2 linked regions of the Algoriphagus machipongonensis genome follow. The protein of the gene in region 1 binds, or shares a complex with, the protein of each later gene. Links are inferred from orthologs where the notes say so. Each region holds a gene or a part of one and is shown in the gene's direction. Other genes may lie near its edges.

Evidence for each region.
Region 2: the proteins of ALPR1_RS18895 (region 1) and uvrB are in contact, whole or in part, in a crystal structure (PDB 7EGT), measured with the Thermus thermophilus proteins. The link is inferred for Algoriphagus machipongonensis from one-to-one orthologs. Residues at the interface, in WP_096412145.1 of Thermus thermophilus: His654, Arg656, Phe657, Gln666, Asp668, Glu669, Lys680, Arg681, Leu682, Ser683, Lys685, Tyr686, Ala687; in WP_096411307.1 of Thermus thermophilus: Glu23, Leu25, Arg26, Asp27, Gly28, Glu29, Arg30, Phe31, Arg55, Glu326, Asp327, Phe328, Glu379, Ser382, Gln383, His398, Gly400, Arg401.

Annotation. Positions count from the first base shown.
Region 1 is NZ_CM001023.1:4,455,538-4,467,706, forward strand. Bases 5,613-8,614 are described here. They hold ALPR1_RS18895 (ATP-dependent helicase), read left to right. Parts: upstream 5,613-5,985; coding sequence 5,986-8,244; downstream 8,245-8,614. Other genes in these bases: ALPR1_RS18890 (lysophospholipid acyltransferase family protein), read left to right, coding at 5,613-5,758; ALPR1_RS18900 (DUF4290 domain-containing protein), read left to right, coding at 8,311-8,614. Outside these bases: ALPR1_RS18860 (glycoside hydrolase family 15 protein), read right to left, coding at 1-1,124; ALPR1_RS18865 (6-bladed beta-propeller), read right to left, coding at 1,430-2,566; nadD (nicotinate (nicotinamide) nucleotide adenylyltransferase), read right to left, coding at 2,777-3,343; gmk (guanylate kinase), read right to left, coding at 3,340-3,918; ALPR1_RS18880 (hypothetical protein), read right to left, coding at 3,922-4,191; ALPR1_RS18885 (sigma-70 family RNA polymerase sigma factor), read right to left, coding at 4,205-4,804; more of ALPR1_RS18890, read left to right, coding at 4,922-5,612; more of ALPR1_RS18900, read left to right, coding at 8,615-8,967; murA (UDP-N-acetylglucosamine 1-carboxyvinyltransferase), read left to right, coding at 8,967-10,274; ALPR1_RS18910 (glycosyltransferase family 61 protein), read left to right, coding at 10,324-11,298; ALPR1_RS18915 (IlvD/Edd family dehydratase), read left to right, coding at 11,376-12,169. UniProt on the Escherichia coli protein: A helicase with DNA-dependent ATPase activity. Unwinds DNA duplexes with 3'-5' polarity. Translocates on single-stranded DNA with 3'-5' polarity. Initiates unwinding more efficiently from a nicked substrate than double-stranded DNA.
Region 2 is NZ_CM001023.1:4,713,524-4,725,658, reverse strand. Bases 6,056-9,023 are described here. They hold uvrB (excinuclease ABC subunit UvrB), read left to right. Parts: upstream 6,056-6,503; coding sequence 6,504-8,543; downstream 8,544-9,023. Other genes in these bases: ALPR1_RS19995 (AlbA family DNA-binding domain-containing protein), read left to right, coding at 8,566-9,023; ALPR1_RS20005 (Lnb N-terminal periplasmic domain-containing protein), read left to right, coding at 6,056-6,440. Outside these bases: ALPR1_RS20025 (MltF family protein), read left to right, coding at 1-1,001; ALPR1_RS20020 (RidA family protein), read right to left, coding at 998-1,471; ALPR1_RS20015 (gluconate:H+ symporter), read right to left, coding at 1,494-2,807; ALPR1_RS20010 (T9SS type A sorting domain-containing protein), read right to left, coding at 2,887-5,202; more of ALPR1_RS20005, read left to right, coding at 5,241-6,055; more of ALPR1_RS19995, read left to right, coding at 9,024-9,210; ALPR1_RS19990 (1-aminocyclopropane-1-carboxylate deaminase/D-cysteine desulfhydrase), read right to left, coding at 9,185-10,108; ALPR1_RS19985 (RluA family pseudouridine synthase), read left to right, coding at 10,165-11,199. UniProt on the Escherichia coli protein: The UvrABC repair system catalyzes the recognition and processing of DNA lesions. A damage recognition complex composed of 2 UvrA and 2 UvrB subunits scans DNA for abnormalities.

The DNA of each region.
Region 1 (12,169 bases):
AAATTCAAAATCATGGGTCGGGAGCTACTTCTTTCTTCCTCGGTAAATCGTTGATCAGAATAAAGAGGCAATAAGGAAACCAAAACCTGCCCATACAGGTCATTTTGAATATGAGTATAAGCCTGATTTCCAAAGCGAACAGGTTTATTCCCAAGATATCCATCTAACTCTGATATTTCCTCAGTCAAAAGAGAATTCCCAGTAATCGAGTACAAGGGCTGGTAACGCCCATCCTCACCGAGTATTAAGTTGTGGATAAATTCAAAGTATTTCTCTAATTCCTCAAAGTGACCCAAGCTATTAAAGCAGGTCAATGTATAATAGGTATCACGAATCCAGCAATAGCGATAATCCCAATTTCGGGTAGATCCTGGAGATTCTGGCAAACTGGTAGTAGAAGCGGCGATAATTGCTCCGGTATCCTCGTATTGGTGTATCTTCAATATGAGAGCTGACCTTAAAACCAATTTCTGATGGAAATTGGAAATACTGGTAGACTTCACCCATTCCTGCCAGTAAGCGGTAGTAGCATGGAGAAAACGCTCAGAAGTAGTCTCAATAGGAGCTTCTAAAGGTCTGCCATAGGTAAAGACCAGATAAATAGGGCGATGCAGTGCAAAAGCCTTCTCATCCATGATATAGCTCATGGGAGCATTCGTTGTCAGTCGCAATTCCTGTTCAATCCCCATGTACCGAATATGGTTACTCCCGAGGCTAGGAGTTAATTTCATCCTTCCATAATCCGATACAGGTTCGCATTTGATCTTGACATGTGGTCCACCCTTAACTGACTCAATTTTACGGATTAGCATCAATGGCCTATAATACCTGTCAAAATTCTTAAACCGCGGAGCAAAATCAGTTACTTTATAGCTGTTTTCCCCATAAGTTACCGTCGTCTCTAAAATATTGGTATTCTCCCGGTATACTTGTGTAGATTCAAATTTGCCTTTCTCAGGTAAGATGGTAAACTGTCCACCTTTTTCTCGATCCAACATGCCCCCAAAAATAAAGTCTGAGTCGAATCTAGGGAGACAAAGCCATGAGATATTAGTATCTTCTTCTACGTGGGCGATATAAGCACAATTGCCAATCAGTCCACTTCCGTAGGTATGTTTTTTCATCTGTTTTTAAATGTTTTTAATGGTCAGATGGAATCTTGCATAGCGTATAATAAGCCTAGGGATATCGTTTACGAAATGCTCGATTTCATTAAGGTCAGGTTTGAATTTGAAAAGTCAGGCTTTTTGGGTCAATCTTCAAGAAAGTAAAAAAGGGAATAGTATGCAAAAATCCTGTCCTCCTATTCGCCATATATTCCAATAAATCCATCTAGGAAGCATAATAAACCTCAAGCTTGGAACAGGAGCTAAACCAGATACTAAAAATCAAATTCAACCAAAAAAAGTGTCCTTTGGACTTAGTTAAGCTATAATTTAGTGTTAGTCTTCAAACGAAATTCCATGAGAAAAACTTCAACTTCTGGATTACTAAGTATTGCTTTTTGCAATTTGGACCCTTCAAATTCGGGATCCTCTTGATTGACATGCTCTTTGTGGATGGTAGTTAAAAATTTTGATTCAGAGGCACCCATCGCAATTGGCATCCCTATGTTATAATCAAAAGTTAAATCATTTATCAAGTTCTTTGATGGATATGAAATATGCTGATCACCCCAAAATAAAGCAAAGTTGGTTTCATTTTTAAGGGAATACAATAAGATGGATTGGTCTGCAGAACTTTCAAAAACCATGAACAGAGAAGGTTGATCTTTTAAAGTTCCACGGTATTGTTCAAACCCTTCCAAATCCATAACAAAATCAGTTTTTTCAGGAACTTTAATTGCTTCACCTTTATATCTTAAAGTGTCATAAGTGGCCAAAAACCCTTCTCCCACATCATAAAAAACAGGATCAAAATTGGAATGAAAAACAATTTGAAATCCATCGGCCTTTGGGATTTTTTGGAATGGATTTAACGGAAGCATTAAATAGGAAATTGAATGGGGAAAATGCGTTGAGATCAATTTTCCATTTTGATCAAAGAATGCTAATTCATTTTCCTGTCCGCCTCCCGTCAAGCCAACAAATCCATCTTTTGTCTTGGCAAATCTTCTGACAGGAATTTCTAATTGAATAGGTGTTTTGAGAATAAGTTCAAGATTTGAATAAGATATGGGAAGAATTTTTCTTCCTATTCCATCCAAAACATAAATTAAGTCACCGTCTACCCAAAAGTCATCTACTTCTCTTACTTCCATTGGTCCTTCACCCTTTTGAATAGGTACCGTAATAGCTTTTCCATTCGCTCTATTAAATGCAAAAAGTGATTGGGAAAAGTTGAAATCACCAAGTAGGATAAGCTCTTCAGTTAAAACTATTTTTTCAACTCCATAAGGAACCTGCCCTAGTTCACCGAAAAGAGGATAAAAAGAGACTTCCTCCACCAAATTTGAAACATTTTTTTCTTTTGCACTTTCAGTGGGGATGGTGATAATTCCCTCTTGTTTTGGTTTTTGACAAGAGCTAATAAAAATTACTAAAATAAAAAATTGTAATTTTTTCATTTGCCTAATGCTGAATTTTAAAAAAAAATCCCGGCCGGAATCAAAGCCTCACTTAAGACTTCGTTGTAAGGATATTTAATTTTTTTTAATCGCAAGAATTAGTTTAAAAATAACTAAAAAATTATTTCAAGAGAAAATTATGACGTATAACCTACTATTTCATGAATAACAAAACACTGCGACTGCCTATTGAAACCTGAGACTGAATGCCTACTGATACAACTTCTTATCCCGGATATAATCTGCTACTCCATCAGGAAGGAGGTATTTGACGGACTTCCCAGCAAGAATTGATTTTCGGATAAAAGTTGCTGAGATATCCAATAAAGGGGCATCGATCAGCTGGATTTTTGGGTGCTCAAATGTTTTGGATTCTCCGGGGCGTGGATAAACAAAAATCTCATAATTGTCCAAAATCATCTGGTAATTTTTCCAGCGCTTAAGCTGCGTCAGGTTATCCGAACCTAAAAACAAGCAAAACTGATGCTGCGGGTATTGATCTGTTAGATAAGCCAGCGTGTCAATAGTATAGCTTGGTTTTGGCATAGAAAACTCCACATCCGAAGCTCTGAAATGGAAATTATCCTCTATCGCTAATTCCACCATCCGCAACCTGTCAAATTCGTGAATGAGGGACTGACGTTTTTTTAAAGGATTTTGGGGACTGACCACAAACCAAACCTGGTCTAAATCGGTCCGATCATGCAGCGTATCAGCAATGATCAAATGCCCAATGTGAATGGGATTAAAGGAACCGAAATAGAGTCCGATTTTCACTTTTTTTTGGCTAAAAAATCTTCGACCAATTTTTCAGCTTCGGCAGAGGATACAGCGAAGTCGTCATTGACGATGGTCACATCAAACTGCGGTTCGAATTTTGATTCAAATTCCGCTTTATATATTCTTCTGGATAGGGATTCCTCAGTCTCTGTACCCCGGTCACTCAACCTAGTTTTCAAAACCTCTAAGGAGGGCACTTTCACAAAAATCGCCAAAGCCTGGTCTCCAAAGTATTTTTTCAAAGCCAAACCGCCTTTGACATCCACATCAAAAATTACGGCTTTACCAGAATCCCAAATACGCTGAATTTCTTCTTTCAGGGTTCCATAAAAATTCCCTGCATAAACTTCCTCCCATTCGATGAAGTCGTCTTGATCAATATGCTTTTTAAATTGCTCTTGGCTTAAAAAATAATAGTCTTTGCCATGTACTTCATGCCTTCCTCTTTTATCTCGGGTACAGGCAGAAATAGAAAATCCCAAATTTGGGATTTTTTGAATCAGATGTCTGACTAATGAGGTTTTTCCCGAACCCGAGGGTGCGGAAAAAATAATGGCTTTGCCGTGGGTCATAAACTATTTGATATCCTGAATCTTCTGACGAATACAATCAGCTAATTCAGTGGGCACTTCATGTTTGGTGCATTTGGTTTTCAATACATCCCGAATTGCTTGTTCTAAATGATAATGCTCAAAACAAGGTTGACATTTTGCCAATTTATCTTTCAGGACTTCCTTGGAGTTATCCATTTCCCCGTCCAGAATACTTTCCAGCAATTCAAAACACTTGCTGGTATCGTCGCACCTCAATTTACGCGCACCGGATGTTTCTTCATTCATATCCATGAGTAATTCTACTTTATATTGCCTCCTCTTCGTCCGTATCGTAGCCCATATTTTGGGCATATCCTTTTAGCTTCTCTTTTAGTAAATTCCTTGCTCTGTGAAGCCTCGAACGAACGGTTCCAATCGGAATATCCAAAATCTTTGCCATTTCTTCGTATGTGAATCCCTCTAAGTCACAAAGGATAATCACAGTACGAAAATCAACTGCCAGGCTATTCAATGCATTGGAGATCTCATCGCCCAGCATATCTTTAACAGATTCCGCTCTGAGATCAGAAGTACTTTGATACTGAACATCATCTGAGTTGTAATAAGTTTCAACTTCCTGATAATCTACCTTAGCAGGCTGTTTACTTTTCTTCCTATATTCATTGATGAAGCTGTTTTTCAGGATCCTAAACAGCCATGCCTTGGCATTTGTTCCCTGCTCAAAAGAGTTCACAAATCTATAGGCCTTGAGATATGTATCCTGCACCAAATCTTTCGCATCGTCCTCATCAAATGTGAGTCGATAGGCAAAATTATACATGGAGTCTATGTGTGGCATAAACTCTCCATCGAAGATGGTGTTTTTCTCTTCCTGAGAATATTTCCTTCGCTGTACTTCCGACATAAGTTCCAAAAGTAATAATTGAGTCAATTTATAACTAGGAATCGGGAAGTTTTCCCTGCTTTTCCTTTATTTTGTTTGTTGAAAATGGCTTTCAGGCCAAATCCCCCTTTACATTGTATGTTTTTCTTCAAGCTGCTTTCCAGACTTCCCCTTTTTGTTCTTTATTGGATTACAGATCTGCTGTACTTAGTTGCGAGATATGTGATTCGATATAGAAAGAAAGTGATTGATGAAAACCTTTATTATGCATTTCCCGAACTTTCTGAGGTAGAGCGAAAAAAGATCCGAAACCGATTTTATAGGAACTTTACTGACACATTTGCCGAAACCATCAAAATCCTGACAATTTCGGAAGAGGAATTTCGCCGCAGGTTCATTATTGTCAATCAGGAAGGGCTAGATGCTCCGGTAAAACAAGGGGTCAGCTCATTGATGGTTACCGGACATATTTTCAATTGGGAAATGGGTGTAGTCGGAACTAATCTATACTCTGAAGTTCCAATAGAAACTGTCTACTTAAAAGTGAACAATCCTTTCTTTAATAACCTTATTAAAGAAATTCGGACACGGTTTGGCGGATATGTGACAGAAAAGAAAGAGTTTAGAAGAGCCATGCTTACCTTAGGCAGAGATCCTAGAATTGTTCTCCTGGGATCTGATCAGCGACCTCCAGCTTCTGAAAATCGATACAAAAGAAATTTCTTGAATCGACCAGCAGTATTCTTTGAAGGTGCTGAGGTGCTTTCTAAGAAAATGAACTTGCATGTTCATTACGGGAAATTAAAAAAGGTGAAAAGAGGTTATTATCACTATGAGTTTATACCTCTGGCACAGCCTCCTTACGATTCCCATGAACCTCACAGTATCACAGATACTTTTTGCAAAATGCTAGAGGATAATATTAGAGAACAGCCAGACATGTACCTCTGGAGCCATAAGAGATGGAAAATTTAACCTAAGGAGTTAAAAAATTGGAAAATTGAAAAATTTAAAGATTCCCATTGTTGGAAATTGCCCAATGGCTTCTTCGATTTTCTAAATAAATTCCCAGATTATGAACCATATATCTAATAGCTCAATTCTTGGTTCTTAATACTTGGATCTTGATACTTGATACTTAACACTAGAAATTAATACTTGAATCTTGATCCTTTGACCATGTTTCTTGAATCTCAACAAAAATGGATTACCTAGAAAGTTTAAACCCACCCCAGCGCGAAGCTGTAGAACACACGGATGGACCTGTTATGATCATTGCAGGTGCTGGCTCCGGTAAAACCAGAGTATTAACGTATAGAATTGCTCATTTGATCTACGCCAAAGGGGTGGATGCATTCAATATACTCTCTCTGACATTTACCAATAAAGCCGCCAGTGAGATGAAGCATAGGATTGAGTCTTTGGCTGGGCTGGAAGCTAGAAATACCTGGATGGGAACTTTTCACTCGGTTTTTGCAAAAATCTTACGAGTAGAATCTGAGAAAATAGGTTACCCTTCTAATTTCACCATCTATGATGCAGATGACTCTAAATCCCTGATTCGCTCGATCGTCAAGGGAATGCACTTGGATGATAAAGTATATAAAGCCAATACGGTTCTATCCAGAATTTCTGGAGCTAAAAACCGACTGATTTCCTGGCAAGCTTACCAGGATGATCCATTCGTCAAAGCAGACGATGAAGCGGCTATGAAACCTAAAATGGGTGAAATTTATCAACGATACCAAGAGCGTCTTTTCAAGGCCGGCGCGATGGATTTTGATGATTTACTCTTCAATACCAACATTCTTTTCAGAGATCATCTCGATGTTCTGAATAAGTACCAACAACGATTTAAATACATCATGGTGGATGAGTTTCAGGATACAAACGTATCCCAGTACCTCATCACCAAAAAACTTGCTGCAGTACATCAAAACATTTGTGTGGTTGGGGATGATGCGCAAAGTATCTATGCCTTCCGTGGGGCAGATATCCAAAATATCTTAAACTTCGAAAAAGACTACCCAGATCTTTTTGTAGTGAAGCTGGAGCAAAATTACCGTTCGACCAAGACCATCGTGGAAGCAGCAAACTCCATTATTGATAAAAATAAAGCCCAACTCAAAAAGATTGTTTGGACTTCCAATCCGGATGGTGATCAAATTGAACTGATCAAGGCCAGCTCGGATAATGAAGAAGGCAGGATCGTTGCCAACACCATTTTTGAAGAGAAAAACAACAAGCAACTCAGCAATAACGATTTCGCGATTCTCTATCGTACCAACTCCCAGTCCCGATCCATGGAGGAGGCGCTGAGAAAAATGAACCTGACCTACAAAATCGTAGGAGGCCTATCATTCTACCAAAGAAAGGAAATCAAAGATCTCATGGCCTACATGAGGTTTACAGTAAACACCGCAGATGAGGAGGCATTCAAAAGAGTCATTAATTACCCCAAAAGAGGCGTGGGAGATACTTCTGTCGAAAAAATGCTCGTGGCAGCCTATGAACACGATATTCCGCTTTGGGAAGTAGTCACCAATGCTCACAGCTTTCTTCCGGGAAGAGCTTCCAATTCCGTTTCTGATTTTGCTACCATGATCAAAGCTTTTCAGATCGACGTGGAGCGAAAAGATGCTTACGAGGCGGCCAACACAATCGCCAAGCAAAGTGGTTTATTGAGAGAGCTATACGAGGACAAGACCATCGAGGGACTCAACCGATACGAAAACGTACAAGAGTTGTTGAATGCGATCAAAGAGTATGTGGACAATGAAGAGAATGAGGATAAAAGCCTGGGAGCTTTTCTTCAGGAAATTGCCTTGCTCACCGATAATGATCAGGATAAGGACAAAACAGAAGCTATTACGCTGATGACCATCCACTCTTCCAAAGGCCTGGAGTTTAAGCAGGTGTTTGTGGTAGGCTTGGAAGAAGACCTATTCCCATCCCAAATGATGATGCAGAGCAGAGAAGACCTTGAAGAAGAACGGCGGTTATTTTACGTGGCCACAACAAGAGCCATGGATAAATTATACTTTACCTATGCATTGACTCGTTATCGTTTTGGTAGATTGTTAAATTGTGAGCCCAGCAGGTTTTTAGAGGAAGTGGATCCAGCTTGCATCAAAGTGAATAAGAGAGTAGCAAGTAAGGAAATGTCTGGAGCCTTCAGAAAAGAGGGACCTCCGGGAGGCTCAGGCTTTATCGGCATTAAAAAGAAACAGGAAAGACGTGCCCCTACGCAAATGAAGGTGCACACGCCAAGTCCGGATTTCAAACCATCCAATACGAATAATCTGAAAGCAGAACAATTGGTGGAACATCCGAAATTTGGCTTTGGAAAAGTACAAAAAATTGAAACAGAAGGACTTAACAGAAAAGCAACGATTCAATTTGAACATTTTGGGGAGAAAACATTATTACTTAGCTTTGCAAAGCTCAGAATTATAGACTAATCACCAGCCTTCCGACCTTTTTGGGATTTTTTTGCTACCTTTTACTATGCAAAAATGGGAGGACACATGGAGCAACAAGAACCAGACAAACAAAGACTCATTTTGAAAGAATACGGCAAAAACGTTCAAAGCTTGGTAGATTATATCACCAGTCTTGAAAACCGGGATAAGCGCACGGCGGGTGCCTATACTGCAATTGAAATCATCAAACAACTGAATCCTTCCCTTAAACAGGAAAATGATCAGAAACTCTGGGATGATTTATACATCATGTCTGATTTTAAATTGGATGTAGACAGCCCTTTTCCAATGCCTGAAAAGGAACTCTTAGGCAAAAAGCCAAGCCCGATAGGCTACCCAAAAGGTGAGATCAAATTCAAGCATTACGGTAGGAATATCGAGAAGCTGATCGAAAATGCCATCACCATCGAAAACGATGAGGAGCAAGAGGAAGCAATTATTTTTATCGGCCAGTTGATGCGAAGCTTTCACACCACTTGGAACAGGGATAATTTTGATGATCAGATCATCCTAGATGATATCAAGACCCTTTCAAAAGGGAAACTTCATATCGACTTGGAGAAGGTGAAAGAAAATGGACTTTTTGAATCCAATACCCGAAGGGATTTTAAAATTCCACAAGCACAAGACGATCGCAACCATAAAAACAAGCGTTCGCATAACAACAAGAGAAGAAACAACCATAAAAAACGTAGAAATTAATGGCATCATTTCGGGTCAAGGGTGGAAACCGTCTGAAAGGTGAAATCATCCCCCAAGGAGCAAAAAACGAAGCCCTACAAATCCTTTGTGCTGTATTACTTACTCCAGAGGAAGTAACAATTCATAAAATTCCCAATATCCGCGATGTCAACAAGCTAATAGAGTTGTTGAGTGATATGGGAGTGAAAGTGACCAAACTAGGTCCAGAGTCTTACTCTTTTAAAGCTGACGAAGTTAATCTTGACTATTTGGAGAAAGAAGATTTCTTAAAGAAAGCTTCTTCCCTACGAGGATCTGTGATGATTTTAGGTCCACTTTTAGCCAGATTTGGTACAGGTAAACTTTCCAAGCCCGGAGGAGACAAAATCGGTCGTCGCAGGATGGACACGCATTTCTTCGGTTTCCAAAAACTCGGAGCTAAATTTCATTACGATTCCAAAAACGAGATTTTCCACATTGATGGAAAAGACCTGAAAGGATGCTACATGCTTCTAGATGAAGCATCTGTGACAGGTACAGCCAATATTGTCATGGCTGCAGTCATGGCAGAAGGAAAAACTACGCTCTACAATGCTGCCTGCGAACCTTACCTTCAACAGCTTTGTGACATGCTCAACCGCATGGGAGCAAAGATCACGGGTGTAGGTTCCAACTTACTTCACATCGAAGGAGTGGATAAATTGGGCGGTACAGAACATAAGATGCTTCCTGATATGATCGAAATTGGATCGTTCATTGGCCTTGCTGCCATGACCCAATCCGAGATCACGATCAAAGACGCGCAAGTAGACCGATTGGGAATTATCCCTGACACGTTCCGTCGAATGGGCATCAAGCTTGAGATTAAGGGAGACGACATCCATATCCCTGCTCAAAAACACTATGAGATAGAAACATTTATTGATGGATCTATCCTTACCGTGGCCGATGCTATTTGGCCTGGCTTTACTCCTGACTTACTTAGTATTGTCTTAGTTACCGCCACGCAAGCAAAAGGTACAGTCCTAGTACACCAAAAGATGTTCGAAAGTCGTTTATTCTTTGTAGATAAATTAATCGACATGGGAGCGCAGATTATTTTATGCGATCCACATAGAGCTACTGTGATTGGTTTGGACAGAAAATATCCTTTGAAAGGGATTCGAATGACCTCTCCTGATATCAGAGCCGGGGTTTCCTTATTGATTGCCGCTTTATCAGCTACAGGCACTTCTGTGATAGATAATATTGAGCAAATCGACCGGGGATATCAAAATATCGATGAACGACTCAATGCCTTGGGAGCAGAAATCGAGAGGTTACCTTAAACTTCTAAGCTTCAAAGCAGCGCATTTTTAAAGAATATATTTTTGTTAAATGGAGGAAATTTACGTCAAAAGAAATCCACCAGTTAATCTTCGTCCAGAGGACGAAAAATTATTTCTGGATGCTTATCAAGTAAGTTTCCGGGTTCGCCCTATCCATCATTTGGAGAATGTGGCGATCCTGCAGGACACTGTTTTCTCTCCATCCCACATGAGTTTTTATGCCACGCATACGCATGTGAATTCTCTTGGCCCGCTCCCACTTGGTAAAAGGGTGGTGTATTGTGCCTTGAAAAAATGGAGAACCATCCCACATGGGATTTGGGTAAAAGACGAATGGAGTGCTAATTACTTCCATTGGATGACCGATTGCCTTCCAAGGCTTTGGCTAGGGCTTAATACTGGCTTATCCGATCGAGTCATTCTCCATGACTCCTATAGACACCTTCCCTATGTGAGCCAAAGTTTGGAATTGCTGGGCATACAGCCCACCTATTACCAATCTCAGGAAAACATCTGGGTAAAAAATTTAGTCCTTACTCCCAGAACCTCCAGCTTCCCCAATTTTCATGAAGACTTGACCAAAATGACTCGTGAAAGGCTTAGTGTCAGTCCGAAATCTACTCCTTCCCGACTCATTTATATCAGTAGGAAGTATGCTAACAAAAGGAAAACCCACAACGAAATCGATGTGGAGCTCCTGATGATCAGACATGGATTTGAGGTGATTTATACTGAAAAGATGAGTCTAAAAGAACAGATTGACTTGATGTCGGAGACAAAAATATTGGTTTCACTGCATGGAGCTGCTCTTACCAATATGCTTTTCCTTCCTGAAGGGAGCAAAGTAGTTGAACTCAGAAATAATGGAGACTCGGACACGCAATGCTATTTTAATCTGGCAAATGCACTTAACCTCCCCTACTACTACACTCTAAATCAAGGGGATAGCCAAGACACCATCATGACAGATTTCACCATCAATCTTGAGTCTTTGGAAGAAACCTTAAACCAATTGAAAAATTAATTTAACTTCCTTTCTTCACTCTTCTTTCCTTCACAATTTTTTTGGTAAATTCTCAGCTGAAAAGCCTAAAATAACCTATGAAAAAGAAGAAACTAAGAAGTCAGGATTGGTACGGTAGAACCGGTAAAGATGGATTTATCTATAGATCCTGGATGAAAAACCAGGGTTTCCCTCATCATTTATTTGAAGGGGACAAACCAGTAATCGGAATCTGTAATACCTGGTCTGAACTGACCCCTTGCAACGCACATTTTAGAGATCTTGCCGAAGCCTTAAAAAGAGGCATTTGGGAAGCAGGAGGATTCCCCTTAGAATTCCCTGTCATGTCACTGGGAGAATGCTCTATCAAACCCACCGCCATGCTATTTAGAAATTTAGCAAGTATGGATGTGGAAGAAAGTATTAGAGCCAATCCAATGGATGGTGTGGTATTGATGTGCGGATGTGATAAGACGACTCCTTCTTTAGTAATGGGTGCAGCATCTGTAGACCTTCCTACCATGGTTCTTTCTGGAGGCCCTATGCTGGTGGGAAGATTCAAAGGTAAAAAAATAGGCACCTCAGATGTTTGGCGATTTGCCGAAGAATTTAAAACCGGGAAACTTTCTCAGGAAGATTTTATAGAAGCGGAAGCTGCAATGTCCCGCTCGGTCGGCCACTGTGCCCCGATGGGTACTGCATCCACCATGGCCGGTATGGTAGAATCCCTTGGTTTATCCCTTCCTGATAATGCCACCATTCCTGCTGCGGACTCCAGAAGAAAAGTCTTGGCGCATATGACAGGAATGCGAATTGTCGAGATGGTCAATGAGGATCTCAAAATGAGTAAGATTCTTACCCGTAAAGCCTTTGAAAATTCCATTATGGTAAA
Region 2 (12,135 bases), 260 kb from region 1 along the record:
AAATGAATACAGTCCTGGTGGGGAGAAAATCTTCAGGTAAGGTGGAATCATGGTCAGATTTGGAAGGCGATACTATTGTGGTTCGTCAAGGATCAATCTATAAATCACAGCTTTGCGCCGTGAAAGATTCTATGAAGGTTCAATTTACTGTCTTAGAAAGTCCCGACCATGAAGAGACCTTGATAGACAAAATTGTTCAGGATGAAATTAAATGGACAATTGCCGATCAAAATATTGCTCAGGCCAACGGCACCTATTATGATGGGTTGGATATCTCCTGGAATGTAGAAAAAGCAGGTGAGGTGTCTTGGGTTGTTAGAAATAATTCTCCACAATTATTGTCAACAGTCAATACTTGGATGGAGGATAAGCAAAAGCGATTTATTCCAGATTTATACGCGAAATACTTTTTGAACTCTAAAAACAGCTATTTTCGCTCCAACAGCCCATTTTCATCCTTGGCAGGAAACCGTATTTCAAATTTTGACGAAATTATTCAAAGTGGAGCAGAGCAGCTGGGCTGGGACTGGAGACTTCTTGCATCTTTGGTATACAAGGAGTCTAGGTTTGACACAACGGCAACTTCCTACGCTGGAGCCACAGGATTACTTCAATTGATGCCTGTCACTTTAGAAAGGTTTGGAGTCAGCAATCCTCATGATCCTATAGAGTCACTTTCTGGCGGTGTGAGATATCTACGCTATCTGGATAAGTTTTGGATGGAGAGAGTGCCTGAAACGAATGAACGTGTCAAGTATATTTTGGCCTCCTATAATATAGGGCATGGACATGTGGAAGATGCCTGGAGACTTGCAATGAAGTATGGTCGTAATACCCAAAGTTGGGAAGATGTCTCTGAATTTCTCGAGTTAAAAACTGATCCAAAGTATTATAAAGATCCAGTGGTAAAAAGCGGTTTTGCAAAAGGCCACCTTGCTGTCAATTATGTCAAAGACATCCTCAGTATTTTTGATTCCTATAAGGCACTAGTTGAACCTTAAGCTCCTTCGTGTAGCTCAAACATGGCTTCCACTTCCACGGGGATATTGTCTGGCAAGGATCCCATGCCTACAGCGGACCTTACTCCAATTCCATTTTCGGTTCCCCATACCTCAGCAAATAATTCACTGCAGCCATTGATAATATAGGGGTGTTTGAGGAAATCATCCTTGCAGTTGACCATTCCTAAGACTTTGATCACTCGCTTTACTCTGTTTAAAGAACCAAGATTAGCTTTGATAGTAGCAAGCATAGCCAAGCCAACTTGTCGTGCAGCCAATTTTCCTTCTTCAATATCCATATCCACACCGATTCTACCTATAATCAAGCTACCATCCTCTTGGACAGTGCCGTGTCCGGAAAGATATAAGTAGTTTCCATCAATAAGGCAGGGCTTGTATACTCCCAGTGGCTTTGGAGCCGGGGGTAATATTAGATCAAGTTTTGCAAAATTACTTTCAGGTGTTCCCATGATTTTGAGAGGATAAATAGGGTTAGATAAATAAATTTAAAATAAGGACTCCAATTAATCCAAAGACTGCCACCAGCGTTTCCATTAAGGACCAAGTACGGATAGTGTCTTTGATACTCACATTAAAAAACTCCTTATACATCCAGAAGCCCGCATCGTTGAAGTGGGAAAACATCAAGCTTCCTGCCCCGATAGAGAGTACCAGCAAATTTGGGTCAACATTCATGGTACCTACCAATGGTGCTATGATTCCAGCCGTAGTCAAGCCTGCTACTGTTGCAGACCCTACACAAACTCGAATAATTGCAGTTATTACCCAGGCTAAGAATAGCGGCTGGACATCCCAGGTACTTAATCCATCAGCAATAACCTGACTCACGCCGGTATCCGTAAAGATTTGTTTCAATGCTCCTGCACCTGCCACAATTAATAAAATCATGGCGATATCTTTTGTAGCGATGGTATATATATCCATCAATTGGGTCATTTTAAAATTCCTTCTGAGTCCCAAAGTGTATGTAGCAACCAAGACAGAAATCAACATCACAATCGCTGGGTCAGCTACAAATCCAATCAACGGAGCTATGCTGCTCTCTGCGCTAGTATTTAGGTTTAATGCAGTCATTCCAACCAATAAAAACACAGGGAGTAAGGCAGTAAAAAAACTGTTGAAAGTTCCCGGAAGCTCAGACTCAGGTCGGGTTTCTGCTTGGAAGGTTTTTAAGGGACTCGCTTTGACATTTTTTAAAGTCTTGGCGAAAATTGGGCCCGCTATAATGATGGTGGGGATGGCTATAATGAAACCATAAAATAAGGTTAAGCCCATGTTGGCATCAAACTGTGCAACTAATGCAGCTGGTGAAGGATGCGGTGGTAAAAATCCATGTGTTACGGATAAAGCAGCAAGCAGGGGAATCCCTACGTACACAGCAGAAATTTTGTATTGATAGGCTACGGTAAAGGCCAAGGGCACCAATAATACAAATCCAACATTGTAAAAGAGAGGAATGCCGACAACCAATCCAGTGATTGACATGGCCCATATGATATTTTTTTGTCCAAAAATACCCATAAGGAAGTCAGCAATTCGCTGTGCTGCCCCACTTTCCGCGACAAGCTTTCCTAGCATAGCACCTGTAACAATAACAATAACCAAACCTCCTAAAAGGTCACCAATTCCTTTTTGAACTGATCCCGCAATTTGATCTGCCGGCATGCCTAATAAAAAGCCTGCAATAATGGATGAAATAATAAATGCTAGAAAAGGATTGAGTTTAGCCCAGACAATAAGCAGAACTAATATGGCAATACTGAGCAGTACTAAAAGAATGGTCATAGGTCAAGATTGGGTTTAATGAGCAAGATAAAAAAAATGGTGGAATTGCATTCTGGAAATTACGTCTATCCGACTAGTCTTACTTTTTTAAAAGTTTTACTTGATAAGCTTCACCCTCTGCTTGTAAATATATCATATAAATTCCCGGTGATAACTGATTTACTTCATTGGCAAAAGACTCCACTTGGTATGGTGCTGTGCTTATGTGCTCTCCTAAGAAACTCACTATACTTATTTGCATATCGCTTGATCCAATTTCTTGGGGGATGAACAACTTAATTGGTGTTGAGCCATCATATGGATTAGGGAATAATTTGATTTGAGCCTCAAGCTCTCTTTTACCTTTTAGTCTAAAGACCTTACTCCAGGATTCTTTTCCTTTTGTATCAAGACCTTTTAATTGGTAATAAATTTCTCCGGAAGGAAGCAATTCCTGATCCTTGAATTGAAATTTGGATTTGCTGAAGGTATTATTCTCTGCAGTAAATTTTCCTATAAGAGTAGAGTCATTTAGGCTGTTTGAATATCGATAAATTTCAAATTGTTGAATAGAGTTTTCATTCGCTATTTCCCAATAAATGAGACTGTACCCTTGCTTCGAAATTGCTTTTGTAGATAACCAGGTCAAGGGGAGAATGGAAAGTGTTCTATAGCTACCTACCGTAAAATTTACTCCTGATAATTCATCTGCATTCAATTCTCGCCTTGCCCATAACTCCACTGGGTCTAAACCCGCCAAATGGCTGCCTGGAGCAGCGTAACCAGTTCCTACGATCCGTAAATCGTCCACGTCATCCACAATTAGTTTATCTGCTGAAATTCGAAGCTCAAGAGGAAGGCTTGAAGGGTTTAGGCCAGAAAATTGAAAATAGCTAAAGAGTCGATAGAGAATTGGAGTAGCATCTGAATCATTAAAGCCAGGATTGAAGTCTACGCCCTTATACTCTATAAAATTTATCTCGAGGTTACCACCTGTATTTGCTCCTAGCAACTGGACTTTTCTAATCCCACCTTGAAATTGGTCAGTAAAGGGAAATGTTCCATTGGAAGGGGTGAGTAGTGGAGGCACGCCGTAATAGGTAAATTGCTGAATATTCTTCCAAGAACCTCCGGAATAATTGAGGCCTCCAGTTAGTGAAGTGTTTATAGAAAGGTTATTCCCTCCCAAATCTAATATTCCGGCGGCTTGCGTAAAATCGCCTAGTACTTGTAGGTCTTCTTCAAAAGCCACTGTTCCACCGCTTTTATTGATTTCCAATTTGCCCACATTCATACTGAAGCCTTGCACTTGTTGATTATGGGGTCCAGAGAATTCAATTTCAGTGCTGCTCATCAAGAAGTTACCTGAACCTGATTTTTTCAAATCACCAAAGACTTCTAAAAAAGTGGGTAAATTCAGGTCTTGGGAACCTTGAATTTCAATGTCATGAAATGCAATTGGAACAGCCGAGCCTAGATAGGAGCTCGATAAAAAGTTTTGCGTAAAATCATCGTTGTTAAAAATCACTTGACCATCAAGTGTGAAATTTGCCGCTTCAATTTGAGGAGAAGTACCCTCTAAAATAAGCTGACCTTCATCTTCTAAAATAAAGTTTGCTGCGCTATTGGGAGTACCCGAGATTCCTGATCTAAAAATGATTCCATCGTTGCATTGAGAAATTAGAGTGCCACCAGCTTCAATGGTGAAGTCACCAAAGGCACCCGTTCCATTTATACTTTCATTATTGAATGAAAATGTTGCACAGGAGGCAGGGATGACTGAATTATCTATTTTTTGGAGGACTGTACCTGACTTAATAATGAAATTCAAGGCTTTTATTGGTTCTTCGACCTCAAGGATGACTCCATCCCCGGGATCAAATTCTACTGAATATCGGCTATTAGTAGTGAATCCACTCCAGGAGTCCTTGTAAATGATGATTCTCGATGTCCCTTTGAAAATCAATCTGCTGGTTATGGAATTCCCAATCCAGTTTTGACTGTTCCAGCTTCCTGAAAGAGTGCCTGGTGCCATTCCGGAAAATGCGTTAAGACTTCCATAAATAGATAGAGAATAGCTGTTTAAGTTGAGCTTTATTGCAGCGCCTGTTTCTGCATTTATATAAATACTTTTGACAGATTCGTTTCCTATTAAAGTTAATGTGTGAGTTTGATCTATGTAAATATCATTACTGGGTCCGGGTTTAAAAGTAGCTGCATTCCAACTGGAACCATCATAAATATTCCAGGTACTTAAATCAGAAAAATTTCCAGATTGGATAGTCTTGAATGCTCCGGTTTCTTGAGAAAAGAGCTCTTGCCAATAGGCACAAATCAATACAACTGCCAAAAGAAACCTGTATATTCGGCAGGTAAAAAACATCCTGTAAAGGGAATATGTAGCCTTTGCTAACATAAAAAGTAATTTTAAAAAGTATAACTAATATACTAAAAATGAATCTGAAAAAGAAGAGTTTCTTTCAAATAATTTTTTCTTTCATTCTTTTAAGTACTGGGTTTTCAGAGTCTTATGCCCAGCAGTATAGAATCAGTTTATTGACCTGTGACCCTGGTGAAGAGATTTATAGTTCATTTGGGCATAGTGCTGTTAGAGTACAGGATTTACAAACCGGTCAGGACTTGGTTTATAATTATGGAACCTTTGATTTTGGAGCCCCTAACTTTGTGTTGAATTTTGCCACAGGCAGGTTAGATTATTTTTTATCCCGATCCACGTTTGAGAGGTTTATTGCAGAGTACAATTATTTTGAGCGAAGTGTGAGAGAACAAGAACTGGCTCTCAATCAAGCACAAAAATTGGCCTTAATGGAGTTATTAGAGATCAACTATATGCCTCAGAATAGAGCCTATAGATACGATTTCTTCTATGATAATTGTGCCACGCGAATTATTGATTTGATGGATGAAGTTCTAGGAGATCAATTGGTTTGGCATAATGAAGAACAGCAAGCAGTAGAAAAAACCTTTAGGCAGCTTATTGATGAAAAAGTGTTTTATATGCCTTGGTCAGATTTAGGAATTGACCTGGCTTTGGGTTCTAGGCTTGATCAGGATGCAAGTCCAAGAGAGGAGCAGTTTCTACCCTCTTATATGGAAGAGGCATTTGCAAGGGCAGAAATTGAAGGGGATGGACCCACGCGCTCTTTGGTAAGTAACAATCGCGTGATACTTGATTTTCAGGCTCCCCAGGGTACATTGGGTACTTTTAATCCTTATTTACTATTTTGGATAGTGGCTATTTTGTTTATAATCACCACCTATATTGGCTTTAAAAAGAAAAAACTATTTATAGGTTTTGACTTAGCGTTTTTTGGAATATTAGGTTTGGTTGGTTTGGTGATGGCAGCCTTGTGGATAGCATCCGACATACCTTCCACCAAGTATAATTGGAATATTCTTTGGGCCTTCCCAGGGCATTTATTGTTGATTCCTGGATTACTTTCCAAGACCTTCAAACCTTGGGTAAAGCAATACCTATTAATCGCTTTGATTTTAGCCGATGCAGCAATTGTATTTTGGATTTTGGGTTGGCAATCATTTCACCCAAGTTTGATACCATTAATGCTTGTGGTAATTCTTCGAACCAACTACCTGTATTATAATTTGGAGCGTTTTAAAAAGAGACTTGTCTGATTATTTGGTTAGAAAGTAAACTATTGTGATGTAAATGCGTGTTGGAATAGCTTAGAAAGAACCATGGAATTTAAACTAACATCCGATTATCAACCCACTGGAGATCAACCAAAGGCAATAGAGAAGCTTTCGGAAGGAGTGAACAATGGTGAAAAAGCCCAGGTGTTGCTCGGCGTTACCGGTTCGGGAAAAACTTTTACAATAGCTAACTTAATACAGCAGGTTCAAAAGCCTACTTTGATTTTAAGCCATAATAAAACTTTGGCAGCTCAGCTATATGGTGAATTCAAGCAGTTTTTCCCTGAGAATGCTGTTGAATATTTTATCTCCTATTATGATTACTACCAGCCCGAAGCATTTATCCCGAGTTCGGGTACCTACATTGAAAAGGATCTTTCGATCAATGATGAAATAGAAAAACTTAGGCTGAGCGCTAGTTCAAGTTTGCTTACTGGAAGAAGAGATGTGATTGTAGTTGCATCCGTATCCTGTATTTATGGTATTGGAAACCCTGAGGAATTTGGGAAAAACGTGATTCGATTACAGGAAGGTGATCGTATCCCCAGAAATCAGCTATTATTTAAGCTGGTAGATATTTTATACAGCAGAACACAGCAAGATTTGACACACGGTACATTCCGGGTCAAAGGAGATACAGTAGATATTTTTGTTGCCTATGCAGATTGGGGATATCGTATTTTCTTCTGGGGAGATGAGATTGAAGCTATTCAGCGGATTGATCCAAAAAGTGGTAAAAAGCTTAACGATGAAAAAATCATTTCGATTTTCCCAGCTAACCTTTTTGTCACAGGAAAAGACACCTTGCAAACTGCGATTCATGAAATACAACATGACATGGTGGCTCAGGTAAATTTCTTTGAAAAAGAAGGGAAATTTATGGAGGCAAAAAGGTTGCAGGAGAGAACAGAGTTTGATTTGGAAATGATTCGAGAGTTAGGCTATTGTTCTGGAGTTGAGAATTATTCCAGGTATTTTGATAGAAGAGAGCCAGGGGCCAGACCCTTCTGTTTGATAGATTATTTCCCTGATGATTTTCTTTTGGTCATTGATGAAAGCCATGTGACAGTTCCGCAGGTTCGTGCCATGTGGGGAGGAGACAGGTCAAGGAAGGTAAATTTGGTGGATTTTGGTTTCCGACTTCCCTCTGCTTTGGATAATAGGCCTTTGAAATTTGAGGAATTTGAAACACTAGCAAATCAGGTGGTTTATGTCTCCGCGACTCCGGCAGACTATGAGCTTAACCTAACCGAGGGTGAAGTAGTGGAACAGATTATTAGACCTACGGGGCTTTTGGATCCTACCATTGACGTAAGACCAAGTCAAAATCAAATAGATGATTTGCTCGAAGAGATAGATCAAACCATAAAAACTGATGCGCGTGTTTTGGTGACTACATTGACCAAACGTATGGCGGAAGAACTCCAAAAATACTTGGAGCGTGCAGGAGTGAAGTCACGATATATCCACTCGGAAGTGAAAACATTGGATCGGGTAGAAATTCTAAGGGAACTTCGATTGGGGATTTTTGATGTGCTGGTGGGAGTAAATTTACTTAGAGAGGGATTGGATCTGCCTGAAGTATCATTAGTAGCAATTCTGGATGCAGATAAAGAAGGCTTTCTTAGAAATGAAAGAAGTTTGGTACAAACCATAGGTAGAGCAGCTCGAAATCAAGAGGGAAGGGTAATCATGTACGCCGATAAGATAACTCCTTCTATGAAAATGGCCATCGATGAAACTAAAAGGAGAAGAGCTTTGCAGATTGCCTATAATGAAGAGCATGGCATTACTCCAACTACAGTGATTAAGTCCAGAGATAAAATCATGGGTCAAACTAAAGTGGCGGATTCCAAAAGAAATCCAAAAGTTTACGCTGGTCCAATGCCTGGAGAGGAAAATATGGCTGCCGATCCTGTTGTCCAGTATTTGAGCAAAGAGAAGCTTGAGAAGCTGATTGTTCAAACTCAAAAACAGATGGAAAAAGCTGCCAAGGAATTAAATTTTATGGAAGCTGCAAGATTGCGCGATGAGTGGCAGTCTCAAAAATCACGTTTGGAAGAGCTTTCCCGAATTCCGGGATAAAATACGGTTGAACTATTAAGAGATGACTCTTCAAGAAGTTAAGAGCCTTGCCTCAAAAGGGGAGGGGTTAAAAATTGAGTTTAAGAAGAAAGCTGCACATCCTGAAAAAATTGTGCGTGAGTTGATTGCCTTTGCAAACACCTCAGGGGGAGTGTTGATGATAGGTGTAGATGATGACGGGACGGTTTCCGGCCAACGGTTTATAGAGGAAGAGGTTTATGTAATGGAAAAAGCTATTCGTGAATTGATTTTTCCTGAGTTAAGCTATGAGCTTTTTACTTTTTCGCTCAACCCAAAAAAAGGAGTAGCTGTATTTAAAGTTGAATTTAGCCCAGATCGGCCTCATTACCTTAAAGAAAACAAGAAAAAGCAGTCATACATACGTGTGGCTGACAGGAGTGTGCAGGCCAGCATGGAGGTTTGGGAAATTTTGAGAAGAGGGAAATCTCCAAAAGACATGGTTTTTACATATGGAAGAAAAGAGGAAGTCCTGCTAAAAGCTCTGGAAGAGAATCAAAAAATTACCTTAAAAGAATATTCCAAGCTTGCTAAAATCCCTAAGTTTTTGGCATCTCGAACATTGGTGAGGTTAGTTCTGGCTAATGTTTTAAAAATTCACCCCCAAGAATCGGAGGACTATTTTACTCTGAAAAATCAGGAAGTTTAATGCCTGTTCGATTAGTAAATCCTTTATTTCCTTGGAGACCTCCTGTATGAAGGAGAAGAATTTTTGATCCTTTGGAGAAATGATTGGTAGCTACCAGATCCCAGGCTGCAAAGGCCATTTTACTGGTATAAATAGGGTCTAGAATAATTCCAAAATCTTCAAAAAAACTCCAGATAAACTCAATCAATTCCTGGTTATATTTTGCATATCCTCCAAAATGATATTGATCCAAAATTTTGAAATTTCCTTTGGGTGAAATATCGTATTGAGTGAGTAAGTTTTCTATTTCAGAATGGATGAATTTTCCTTTCAAAGAAGATACTCCTAATAAATTTTGTCCCTTCTCCAAAGACTTGGATAATCCGGCAAAAGTGCCCCCAGTCCCAATGGGGGTAAAAATATGACTGAAAATGGAATCGGTTTCTTTCAGGATTTCATTTGTTCCCTGGATGGCTAAAGCATTTGTCCCACCCTCTGGAATAAGATAGAAATCATCAAATTGAGATTTGAGCTCTTCCATAAAATCGGGTTGGGTTTTGTTTCGGTAGGACTCCCTGCTAATAAAGTGTAAATGCATTCCATTGGATTCAGCTTCTTCCAAAGTGGGATTCAACGGCATTACTTTTTCTCCACGTATTATTCCAATCGATTTCAATCCGGCTACTTTGGCAGCAAGGGCAACAGCGGAAATGTGGTTTGAATAGGCTCCGCCAAATGTTAAAATTATATTCTTGTTGGTTTTTAATGCCTCTTCTAAATTGTAATTGAGCTTATAAAACTTATTTCCAGAAATTACAGGATGTATTAAATCCAGACGTTTTATCGCTACTTCCACCTCTTTTTCCTCAAAAAGGGGGTGGTCTAACCATTGATTTTGTACTGGATTTTCTAAAAGCATAAGCTTGATTTCAATGTTTGTAGCAAAGTTAACCTTGATACTTCTATTTTTGTAACATGAGCAATAATCCAGCAGAAGACTTTGAAGACGAGGAAGTCGAATTATTTGAGCATTACCAGATTTCCATAGATAAAGGGCAGAAAAATATCAGGATTGATAAGTTTCTAAGCGAAAAATTAGCCAACGCTACTCGGAATAAAGTGCAGCAGGCCATTGATGCAGGTTCGGTTTTGGTGAATGGTAAACCTACAAAGGCAAATTATAAAATCAAGCCCATGGATGACATCAAGGTTATGATGGAAAAGCCACCTAGGGATACGGAAGTTTATCCTGAAAAGATCGAGCTTGATATTATTTATGAAGATAAATATTTGCTGATCGTCAATAAACCTGCAGGAATGGTTGTTCATCCAGCTCATGGAAATTGGTCCGGGACTCTGGCAAATGCTTTGGTCTATCATTTTCAAGATTTGCCGGAAATGAAAGGGAATGAAGGCAGACCAGGTTTGGTTCACCGGATTGATAAAGACACTTCTGGGCTTTTGGTAATTGCCAAGCAGGAAGAAGCAATGACGCATTTAGCCTCGCAGTTTTTCCATCATACAATAGACAGGACTTATATAGCATTGGTTTGGGGAGAGCCTAAAGAGGATGAAGGAACCATAGAAGGGAATGTTGGGAGAAGCGCCAAGAACAGAAAGGTAATGGATGTTTTTCCAGATGGGGAGCAGGGAAAGCATGCGATCACCCATTGGAAAGTTTTGAAAAGGCTTCGGTATGTGAGTTTGATTCAATGTAACCTAGAGACAGGCCGAACCCATCAGATCAGAGCTCATATGAAATATATTGGACATCCTTTATTTAATGATGCGATGTATGGGGGAGATAAAATCAGGAAAGGGACTCAGTTTTCAAAGTATAAGACTTTTGTTCAAAATTGTTTTGATTTGATCCCTCGACAGGCTCTACATGCGATGTCTTTGGGTTTCATTCATCCAGTAAGCAAAGAAAAAGTTTATTATGAAGTAGGCTTACCAAAAGATTTTGCAGATGTACTGGAGAAATGGGAGACTTATGTAAATTTTGAATAGTGTTATTGCTATTAGAATCGATAATTATTCGATAAAATTTTACGAAAAAAATAAAAAAAAGGCTTTTTATAAAATATAATGAAAATTTCAATTCTCTTCATTGATATATCGTTAAAATAACAAGTTGATTTACCTCCATAATTTAGGATTTGACAAAATTCAATCGATTTCATTATATAAACTGTAAATTTTTAGATTATTTTTTAGATAATTTGTAATAATCAATCTGCTGTGCCTATATTTGAAACATCAAAAGGGATAAAAGTTCTCTTTTACACATACTGTAGGATGTTGAAATTGGCAGACAAGCCCTCCTGTCTCGAGGGTGGAGGTCATGGGATAAAGCATTTAGCGAGCTCGTAAATTTGCCTAACTACTCCGTGGAGGTTCGAATCCTTCTCCTACAGCAGGTTATTTTGGGTTTATTGTTAATTGACTAAAACCATGAAATTGTATTTCATGGTTTTTTTTATGCCTAATTTTTTTCAGACTGCCCTTGTTTACCAAACAATCCTTCTTATCGAATATTGCAAAATTCTAAATGTGAATGATTGAATCTCATTCTGGATTGCTTAAAAATCATTAAAAATGCTTTTTTATTAAAAATAATGTAATAAAATAAATTAAATGATAATTTATTTGCAATGAAACGTTTGATCTGTTACTTTTGAAACAATGGAAGTCAAGAATGACGAAAAGCTGTAAAACGCTTTTGCCCAAAGTAATACTTCCAGAAAAGATTATTCGGCATAGGGCCGAAAAACACATACTGTAGGATGTTGAAATTGGCAGACAAGCCCTCCTGTCTCGGGGGTGGAGGTCATGGGATAAAGCATTTAGCGAGCTCGTAATTTGCCTAACTACTCCGTGGAGGTTCGAATCCTTCTCCTACAGCAGGTTATTTTGGGTTTATTGTTAATTGACTAAAACCATGAA